DNA from 3 places in the Thalassospira sp. CH_XMU1420-2 genome. Region 1 is predicted to be linked to each of the others. Evidence: riboswitches for the same ligand, from Rfam matches in the RefSeq annotation. Region 1 holds a riboswitch; each other region holds the start of a gene.
What was found. Region 1 has a riboswitch for thiamine pyrophosphate ahead of thiC (phosphomethylpyrimidine synthase ThiC). Riboswitches for the same ligand answer to the same signal wherever they lie in the genome.
Positions count from the first base shown of each region.

Region 2: it holds a riboswitch for thiamine pyrophosphate, as region 1 does, so the genes downstream of both, WA429_RS11040 (ABC transporter ATP-binding protein) here and thiC (phosphomethylpyrimidine synthase ThiC) in region 1, are expected to answer to the same signal.
Region 3: it holds a riboswitch for thiamine pyrophosphate, as region 1 does, so the genes downstream of both, thiM (hydroxyethylthiazole kinase) here and thiC (phosphomethylpyrimidine synthase ThiC) in region 1, are expected to answer to the same signal.

Region 1 covers NZ_JAYMEG010000007.1:15,873-19,152, forward strand. The annotation lists gene thiC (phosphomethylpyrimidine synthase ThiC) at 1-1,544, opposite strand, end outside; TPP riboswitch at 1,672-1,787, opposite strand; gene WA429_RS18385 (sensor histidine kinase KdpD) at 2,495-3,280, shown strand, end outside.
Region 2 covers NZ_JAYMEG010000003.1:295,304-298,583, reverse strand. The annotation lists gene WA429_RS11045 (acetoin utilization protein AcuC) at 1-940, opposite strand, end outside; TPP riboswitch at 1,116-1,227, shown strand; gene WA429_RS11040 (ABC transporter ATP-binding protein) at 1,218-2,015, shown strand; gene WA429_RS11035 (ABC transporter permease) at 2,012-2,824, shown strand; gene WA429_RS11030 (ABC transporter substrate-binding protein) at 2,903-3,280, shown strand, end outside.
Region 3 covers NZ_JAYMEG010000001.1:229,591-232,870, forward strand. The annotation lists gene thiE (thiamine phosphate synthase) at 1-612, opposite strand, end outside; gene thiM (hydroxyethylthiazole kinase) at 609-1,418, opposite strand; TPP riboswitch at 1,495-1,600, opposite strand; gene WA429_RS01140 (Tex family protein) at 1,730-3,280, opposite strand, start outside.

The DNA.
Region 1 (3,280 bases):
GCATCGTCGCGCGCCTGTGCTGCCGGATGCCCCTTGGCCAGATCGGCTGCGTGTGCGGCGATCTTATAGGTAATCACCCCGGTTTTGACATCATCACGATCGGGCAGACCAAGATGCTCTTTGGGGGTGACGTAACACAGCATCGCGGTACCAAACCATCCGATCATCGCAGCGCCAATACCTGATGTGATGTGATCGTAACCCGGTGCGATATCCGTCGTTAGAGGGCCAAGCGTATAGAATGGTGCTTCGCCGCAGACCGCCAATTGCTTGTCCATATTTTCGCGGATTTTGTGCATCGGCACATGACCGGGCCCTTCGATCATGACCTGACAATCCTTGGCCCAGGCGATCTGGGTCAGTTCGCCAAGGGTTTCAAGTTCGGCAAACTGGGCGGCATCATTGGCATCGGCAATTGACCCGGGCCGCAATCCATCGCCCAGCGAGAACGACACGTCATACATCCGACAGATGTCACAAATCTCGGCGAAATGCTCATAGAGGAAACTTTCACGGTGATGATGCAAGCACCACTTGGCCATGATCGATCCGCCGCGCGATACAATCCCGGTGACCCGATCCACGGTCAACGGGATGTGGTGCAAACGCAACCCGGCATGAATGGTGAAGTAATCAACGCCCTGTTCGGCCTGCTCGATCAGGGTGTCGCGGAAAACCTCCCATGTCAGGTCTTCGGCAATGCCACCAACTTTTTCCAGCGCCTGATAGATCGGCACGGTCCCGATTGGCACCGGGGAATTGCGAATGATCCAGTCACGGATATTGTGGATATTGCGCCCGGTCGATAGGTCCATGACGGTATCGGCCCCCCACCGGGTTGCCCAGACCATCTTTTCAACCTCTTCCCCCATCGATGATGTCACTGCCGAATTACCAATATTGGCGTTGATCTTGACCAGGAAATTACGGCCAATGATCATGGGTTCGGCTTCGGGATGGTTGATATTGGCCGGGATCACCGCACGCCCACGCGCTACTTCATCACGAACGAACTCCGGTGTGACATTATCGGGGATGACTGCCCCGAAAGCCTCGCCATCACGCTTTGCATTAGCCCGCAATTCGGCACGTCCCATATTTTCGCGGATCGCGACATATTCCATTTCTGCGGTAATGATGCCCGCCCTGGCATAGGCAAGCTGTGTGACCGCTTGACCATCGGTCGCGCGTAAGGGCGCGTGATGATTTGGGAACACCGGAACAGCATGGTTCCCGCTTTCGACAAAGCCATTATCTTCGGGTTTGATCGCGCGCCCGGCATATCGTTCGGTATCACCGCGTCCGGCAATCCAGTTGCGCCGAATTCTCGGCAGGCCTTTGGCAATGTCGATCTCAATATCTGGATCGGTATAGGGACCCGATGAGTCATACACCTTTAACGGTGGCTCGCCGGCTGTGGGATGGACCGAGATTTCACGCATCGGCACGCGAATTTCGGGGTGCAGATCGCCGGGAATATGGATCTTGCGCGATGCGGGCAATGGCCCGGTGGTGACATCAGATGTAGAAATTTTGACAGACATAAAAGGTCCCTTTGCAGTCAAAGCAATGGAGACCCAGTTCTGCGAAAGGCATGTGATGAGGGGGGCTGACATTATGGTGAAAATTCACCCGTACCAGACGGATCAGGCCCATCAGGAACACGTGAATATGCCAGCCTCTGCACCATCCCTACGCCAGTATGAACTGGATCAGGTTCAATGGGTCACTGCGCTGCATCGCCAGCAGTATCTCAGCCCCTTGTCGGGGCTCCCCAGGTGATTGATTGAAGGGTTACAAGTTATGCAGGGGGGGTGTCAATCGGTAAGCGTCCCGGCTACCTTGCGAATTGTACCGAAAGAGCGGACTTAGAGAGAGAAGGGGAGGGCTCCGAACGGCTCGAGAAATCCGGATTTGTCCCGCATCTGTAGTGCCAGTACTGTCAACGCTAGGCTATAGCTCCAGATCTTTTTCCAAAGCTCTTCGTTCTATGATTGTCTTTCTTCGTTTGTGCGAAAAGATCTGCCCGATCGACAAAAACTAGCATTTCTCGCTTTCATCCCGGGCGATTGGTCCAAAAGCTTTTTTTGCGTTACCAGCCTGCGGGAATTTTTATCGTTCTGAACTTAAGCTCTTGGCAGTTTGGTTCATGTCAAGGTAATGAGAGACAGCTCCGAAGGCGCACTAAGCCAACGTGCAAACCCGATCCAAAGCGCAGTTCCATTGCAGACATGTAGAGAAATGCTATCTGAATAACCCCTGACTTTGGACGAAATATCGTCTTGAGGCAATGACGAAACAGGATGAAATTGAGCACTGGTTTGTCCGATGGCAGTCCAGTGCACGGCAAAGAGCAATCATGCGTCAGGCGTAGGAGATGCGTGCTGTCTGGCTCCGTAACAGGGCGCTGTCAGTCTACCGCCTAATTATCCGCGCGATCCGCCGATGGTTCTGATATGACAGCATAAATACGAAAAACTTTGATCGACACAAGATGACCGACGAAGAGGACCGTCCATCACCCGAAGCTCTGCTGGAACAGACCCACAAGGATGAGAGGGGCAAGCTCAAGATCTTTCTAGGCGCCTATCCGGGCGTCGGAAAGACCTATGCCATGCTTCAAGCCGCGCAGGAACGGCAGAAGGAAGGGCGGGACGTTATTGTCGGCATTGTCGAAACCCACGGGCGCGTGGAAACCGAAAACCTCTTGCGCGGTCTTGAAGCATTGCCGCGCAAGAGGCTTTTGCATCGGGGCCGTGTCTTTGGGGAAATGGATATTGATGCGATCATCTGGCGCAAACCGGAAATCGCCCTTGTGGACGAACTGGCACATACCAATGTGCCGGGCAGTCGTCATGAAAAGCGCTATCAGGATATCGATGAGTTGCTTGATGCCGGGATTGATGTCTATACGACGCTGAACATCCAGCATCTTGAAAGCCTGAACGATATTGTCGCCCGGATTTCACGTGTTCGCGTACGCGAAACCTTGCCCGACAGTTTCCTTGAAAAAGCCAATGAAATTGAACTGATCGATCTGCCGCCTGATGATCTTTTGCAAAGACTGCGCGATGGCAAGGTTTATGTCATCGATCAGGTGGGGCGCGCGCTCCGGCATTTCTTCAGCAAGGGTAATCTGACCGCCCTTCGCGAACTGGCGATGCGTATTGCTGCTGAACGCATTGATGCGCAGATGCTGGAATATATGCGCACCCACGCGGTCAGCGGCCCATGGCCGACGCAAGAACGCCTGATGGTGTGCCTGAATGAAAGTCCGGTT
Region 2 (3,280 bases), on a different contig from region 1:
ACCAACAGCGCGCAACCCCATATGGACTATATCCTCCGCCGCCAAGAACAAGACTTCTTGGCGCCAATCTGGTCATCGCCCCCACGACTTCCCAGATCGATTGATTGCCCAAAAGCTGTTTTGAAAGCGGATCCTCGGCAAGAGTATCACATCCACATTGTAAAACAATAGCTTGTGGTGCAAAACTTAATGCAAGAGGAATCAAATATTCAAAAAGAACGAACCGCATCTCGTCGTCATTCATCCCGCCCGGCATGGGCAGGTTGCGGGCCATGCCACCGGCCACGTCATCAATCGCGCCGGTCTTGGGCCATAAATCTTCCTGATGCATGGAAACGGTCAGAACCCGGTCATCTTCGGCAAAGGCATATTGCACGCCATCCCCGTGATGGGCGTCAATATCAACATACAACACCCGATCCAGCCCCGAATCGAGAAGCGCATAAATCCCCAGAACCGGGTCGTTGAAGTAACAAAACCCCGATGCCCGGTCGCGCAATCCGTGGTGCGTCCCCCCGGCCGGATGATGGATGATGCCGCCATCGGCAATCAATTGCGCCGCCAGGATCGATGATCCGGCCGCAGTCGCCGGACGCCGGAAAATTTCCGGATAGATCGGATTGCCATTTTTACCCAGACCAAACCGGACCATGACCTCCTCGGGAAGGGACTGGTCACGTTCGGCCTGCATGACGGCATCGACATATTCCGGGTCATGAAACCGCGCCAGTTGATCGGGCGTTGCCACCGGCCCCGTCAAATAGGTGCTTTCATCCACCCAGCCCAGCGCATGCACCATATCGACCACCAGCGACACCCGCGGGATCGCCAATGGGTGTTTCGGCCCGTAACTGGACCCGCGGTAAATTTCGGCGGCAATCATGCGCGGGGTTATGTCACCCCGACGATAATCAGGAAGGGTTTCGGGCAAGATGGTCACAACAGATGTCAGTCAATTTCAACGGCAGGCTCCCCACAGCATTGCGTGCATTCACGCCATTCTGCAAGGCCTGATTACAGCGATCTGACACACCGATCTTCGTTCTTTATCGCGCGCAGCGCCTGACACAAATTGTCACAAAACTTGACGGACGCGTTTTGACTGCGCATAGTCCCGTCATCTCCGGGGGGGCCGATCGTAAATCGGCTGAGAGGTTCGGTGTTGCCGAACGACCCTTTGAACCTGAACCGGTTAAGACCGGCGTAGGAAGGATCGAATGCGCGACACAGAACAAGCGCCCCAGCAGGCGCAAAATCCAACCAGTTTCGATATCCACCTGTCGGGTGCCCGTGTGGCATTTGGCGGCGTTGATATTTTTGATGATCTTGATCTGACCCTTCGGGCCGGAAGCTTTACCTGTTTGCTCGGTCCCAGCGGCGTTGGCAAAAGCACGCTTTTGCGCTTCCTTGCCGGTCTGGTCGAAGGCGATGTTAGCGGTAACATCACCTGTTCGGATGGCGGCATCCTTAAGAACCGCATCGCCTATATGGCGCAGCAGGATTTGCTTTTGCCCTGGCGCACCGTGCGCGAGAATGTCGAGCTTGGCGCGGTCCTTCGCGGGGAACGTCCCGATCATGCGCGCGCCGAACACCTGATCGCCGAAGTCGGTTTGACCGATGCAGCCCACCTACGCCCGGCAAAGCTTTCGGGGGGCATGAAACAGCGTGCCGCCCTTGCCCGCACCCTGATGGAGGACCGCCCGGTTGTCCTGATGGATGAACCGTTTTCAGCCCTTGATCCGGTCAATCGATTACGTTTGCAGGAATTGGCCGCACGGGTTTTGCGCGGCAAGACGGTATTGCTGGTAACCCACGACCCGCTTGAAGCATTGCGTCTTGGCGATCATGTTCATGTCCTGTCGGGTGCCCCGGCCACCCTTGCCGATGCCATCACGCCAGATGGTCAAAGCCCGCGCAACATCACCGATCCCGCCATTTTGGCCCAGCAGGCCGAATTGCTGCGCCAACTTGGTGCCGATATTGCCCCCGGATTTGGGGCGGAGGCTTTGTCATGAGCCTTCAAAACAATCCTCATACCCATAAAAAACCGCTGACAGAACGCCGCTGGCTGATGCTTGCCCGGCCCTTGATCATTGTGGTTGCGCTGATTGCAACTTGGCAGGCGCTGGTTCTGATTACCGGTGCGCCGAAATACATGCTGCCAACGCCCGCAGATGTCTGGGCCACCCTGTTTGCCCGGCATGATGTGCTGCTTGATCACGCGCAATATACCATTGCCGAAACGGTGATTGGCCTGTTTGCCGGTGCGGCCCTCGGCACGCTGGCCGCCATTCCGATGGCGCTGTTTTCGCCGGTCCGGTTCTGGTTGATGCCGATCCTTCTGGTGTCGCAGGCCATTCCGTTCTTTGCCTTGGCACCGCTTCTGGTTCTTTGGCTGGGCTTTGGTCTGGCATCCAAGATTGCCATGGCGGCCCTGATCATTTTCTTCCCGGTGACAGTCGCCTTCTTTGACGGGTTGGCACGCACTGAAAGCGGCTGGCTTGATCTGGCACGGACCATGGGGGCCAGTCGCTGGCGACTTTTGACCCATATCCGCCTGCCCGCTGCCCTTCCGGCCTTTGCATCGGGTTTCCGGGTTGCCACCGCTGTGGCCCCGATTGGCGCGGTGATTGGGGAATGGGTGGGGTCCAGTCACGGGCTTGGCTATTTGATGTTGCATGCCAATGCCCGGGTTCAGATTGATATGGTTTTTGCCTGTCTTCTGATCCTGTGCGCCTTTTCGATCACGCAATATTTCATTGTCGATCGCGTCCTGCGCGCAGCCCTGCCCTGGCAGCCCGACAGCCTGAAACCGGTTCGGTAATACAATTCCCCGCTGCCAAATCGGCCGCGGTTTAAATCCTCATACAAATAATTTGGCGCATCTTACGGAGGTTCATCCATGTCACGCCTTAAATCCATGATCACCGCGACCGCATTGGGCGCAATGGTTCTTGGCACGTCCTCAACGGCCTTTGCCGCCGACAAGCTGGTCATTCTGCTGGACTGGTTTGTGAACCCGGATCACGCACCGCTGATCGTCGCCAAGGAAAAGGGTTTCTTTGCCAAGCATGATCTTGACGTTGAACTGATCGAACCAAGCGACCCTTCCGCCCCGCCGCGCCTTGTTGCTGCCGGTCAGGGCGACGTTGCGGTCAATTATCAGCCCCAGCTTCACGTACAGGCGGCCGAAGGATTGCCGCTGACCCGTATCGGGACGCTGGTTGCGACCCCGCTTAACAGCCTGATCGTTTTGGAAGATGGCCCGATCAAGGAAATC
Region 3 (3,280 bases), on a different contig from region 1:
ATCAGAAATCTTGCGGGTGGCGCCTTCGGGGTCGGGTTGTCCGCAAATTGCCGATACAACCGCAATGCCGTTCGCACCGGCTTCAAATACCGGGTCGACGTGATCGCGTTTCAATCCGCCGATCGCAACGGATGGCAAACCGGCGATCCGAACCAGATTGGCAAGACCATCAAACCCGATGGCCGGTTTATGATCGGGTTTGGTCGGTGTGGCAAAGACCGGTCCAATACCGACATAATCGACAATCGACCGATCAACCTTGCGGGCGACAGTTTCGTCTTCGATCGACAGGCCAATGATCTTGTCCGGGCCAAGCCGGTCGCGCGCAGTTTTTGTCGGCAGGTCATCCTGACCGACATGCAATCCATCAGCACCGATGGCGATTGCGGCGTCGATATCGTCATTCACAATCAGCGGCACACCGGTACCGCGCATCGCATCCATCAGTTCGCGCCCAATGCGTATCAGACCTTCGGTACCGGCTCTTTTGTCGCGCAACTGGACGATGGTTGCCCCGCCAGCAATCGCTGCCAGAGTGGTTTCGACCATCGAATGAGTTCGGCACAGCTCGGGATCAAGCACCAGATAAAGGGACAGATCAAAGGATGTCATAGGACCTCGATACGCGCAGTGCCGGCAAAGGTTGCAGCATCAAGATTATGCAGCCCGTCAACAAAGGCCGTCATGAAGGATGCCGGACCGTTGGCTGATTTTGCCGCGATGCTTCCCGCAACGGCAAAATTGGTCAGGGCGGCGATGGTGGCTTCAAAAGCCTGATCTTTGGCGATTGCGGTATAGGCACCAACAAGTGCGGTCAGCGAACAGCCCATGGCCGTGATTTTCGGCATCAGGTCCGAACCACCGGCAATGCGGACATTGCGCGTTCCATCTGTGACAAAATCAACCTCGCCCGTGACGGCAACGATGGCCTTCTGCGCGGTGGCAAGGGTGCGGGCGGCTTCTTCGGCCTGTTCGACCGGATCGCCACTGTCAACGCCCTGACCGGCACTTTGGCCGCCGCCAAGGGCGATGATTTCGGAAGCGTTACCGCGAATGACAGTCGGGTTCAGTTTCAGCAACCGGGCAACCGTATCGCGGCGATATGTGGTGGCGAAATGTGCCACGGGATCAAGAACCCATGGCTTGCCTGCGTCATTTGCCGATTTGGCCGCGGCAATCATGCCTTCGACCCAATGGGGCGACAGGGTGCCGATATTGACGGTCAGTGCGCCTGCGATTGCGGCAAATTCTCCGGATTCTTCTGGTGTATGGACCATTGCCGGTGATGCGCCCGCCGCCAGAAGGACATTGGCAGCATAATTCATCGCAACATAGTTGGTGATGCAATGGACCAGCGGATTGGTCGCACGCATTTTTTCAAACAGCCCGGTTGCGGTGGTGGAAAGATCAGTCGTCATGTCGAGGCTCCAATGCAGCAAACTCAAGTGCGTTTGGAGACCCAGTTCGAAGTCGGAAAGATGGAGAACGCCGAAAATTTCGCGTTCACACCGTCCCTACGCCAGTATGAACTGGATCAGGTTCAAAGGGTCACTGCGCGGCAGTTTCTCAGCCCCCTGACGGGGCTCCCCTTGGTGAATGCCCAAAATGGGTTTTAATGTGCTTTCTGTCAATTCATCCTGTCGGTCACAGCATGATCAGGGACCAGAATGCAAACGGCGGGGCAGCTTGCGCCATCCCGCCGTTTGAAAATGTCGTTGGTTCGTCGTGATTATTTGCGACGTTCCATCGCAGCCTTAAGGGCGGCTGCCATCGCACCGCCGTCACCGCCGGAATTTCCGCCGGCATTACCGCGATTCCCGCCGCCAGATGTGTGTTGCGGGCGACCGCCATGACCACCGCGTGGTGCCTGCCCACGGTTATCGGACCGTTTTTCACGCACAGCTTCGTAATCCGGGGCCGATTTCATCGAAAGCCCGATACGTTTGCGGGGCGCGTCAACTTCCATCACCGTCACCGAGACGATTTGACCGGCCTTGACCACCTGGCGCGGATCTTCGACGAATTTGTCGGCCAACTGGGAAATGTGAACCAGACCGTCCTGATGGACTCCGATATCGACAAATGCCCCAAAATTGGTGACGTTGGTGACCGTTCCTTCAAGCTTCATGCCGGTGCGAAGGTCTTTGATTTCATTCACACCATCGGCAAATTTCGCGGTTTTGAATTCCGGGCGCGGATCGCGGCCGGGTTTGTCAAGTTCGGCCAGAATGTCGCGGATGGTCGGGACACCAAACGTGTCATCAGCGAAATCTTCGGCGCGCAGGGTCTTGATAAAGGCCGAGTCGCCAATCAGGGTCGCCAGCGGTTTTGATGCCTTTGCACTGATTTTTTCGACCAGCGGATAGGCTTCCGGGTGCACGGCCGATGCATCAAGCGGGTTCTGGGCACCACGAATACGCAAGAAGCCGGCACATTGTTCAAACGCCTTTGGTCCCAGACGTTCGACCTTTTTCAGGTCGGCACGGGACTGGAACGCACCGTTTGAATCGCGATAGCTGACAATATTGCGGGCCAGTGTTTCGGTCAGACCGGCAACTCGGGTCAAAAGCGGGATCGATGCGGTATTCAGGTCAACACCAACGCCGTTCACGCAATCCTCGACCACGGCATCAAGAGAACGGGCCAGTTTGGTTTCCGATACATCGTGCTGATACTGCCCGACACCGATGGATTTCGGTTCGATCTTTACCAGTTCTGCCAGCGGGTCCTGTAATCGACGGGCAATTGATGCTGCCCCACGCAGCGACACATCAAGATCGGGGAATTCTTCAGCCGCGAATTGCGATGCCGAATAGACCGATGCGCCGGCTTCGTTCACGATGACCTTGGTGGCCTTAAGGGCCGGAAAACGTTTCAGAAGCTGACCGGCAAGTTCATCCGTCTCGCGCGAGAACGTGCCATTGCCAATCGCAATCAGTTCGATCTTGTGACGGGCAGCAAGGGCTGCAAGGGTATTAAGCGCCCCTTCAACGTCATTGCGCGGCTGGAACGGGTAAACCGTTGCGGTATCGACCAGCTTGCCGGTGGCATCGACAACTGCGACCTTGACGCCGGTACGAACCCCCGGATCAAGACCCATGGTGGCCTTTTGCCCGGCTGGTGCGGCCAGCAGAAGATCCTTGAGGTTATCGGCAAAGACCTTGATTGCGCCTTCTTCGGCGCTGTCGCGCAGGGTACCAAACAGATCAAGCTCGATCGACAGCGACAGTTTGACGCGCCAGGTCCAGCGTACCGTATCAAGCAGCCATTTGTCGGCTGC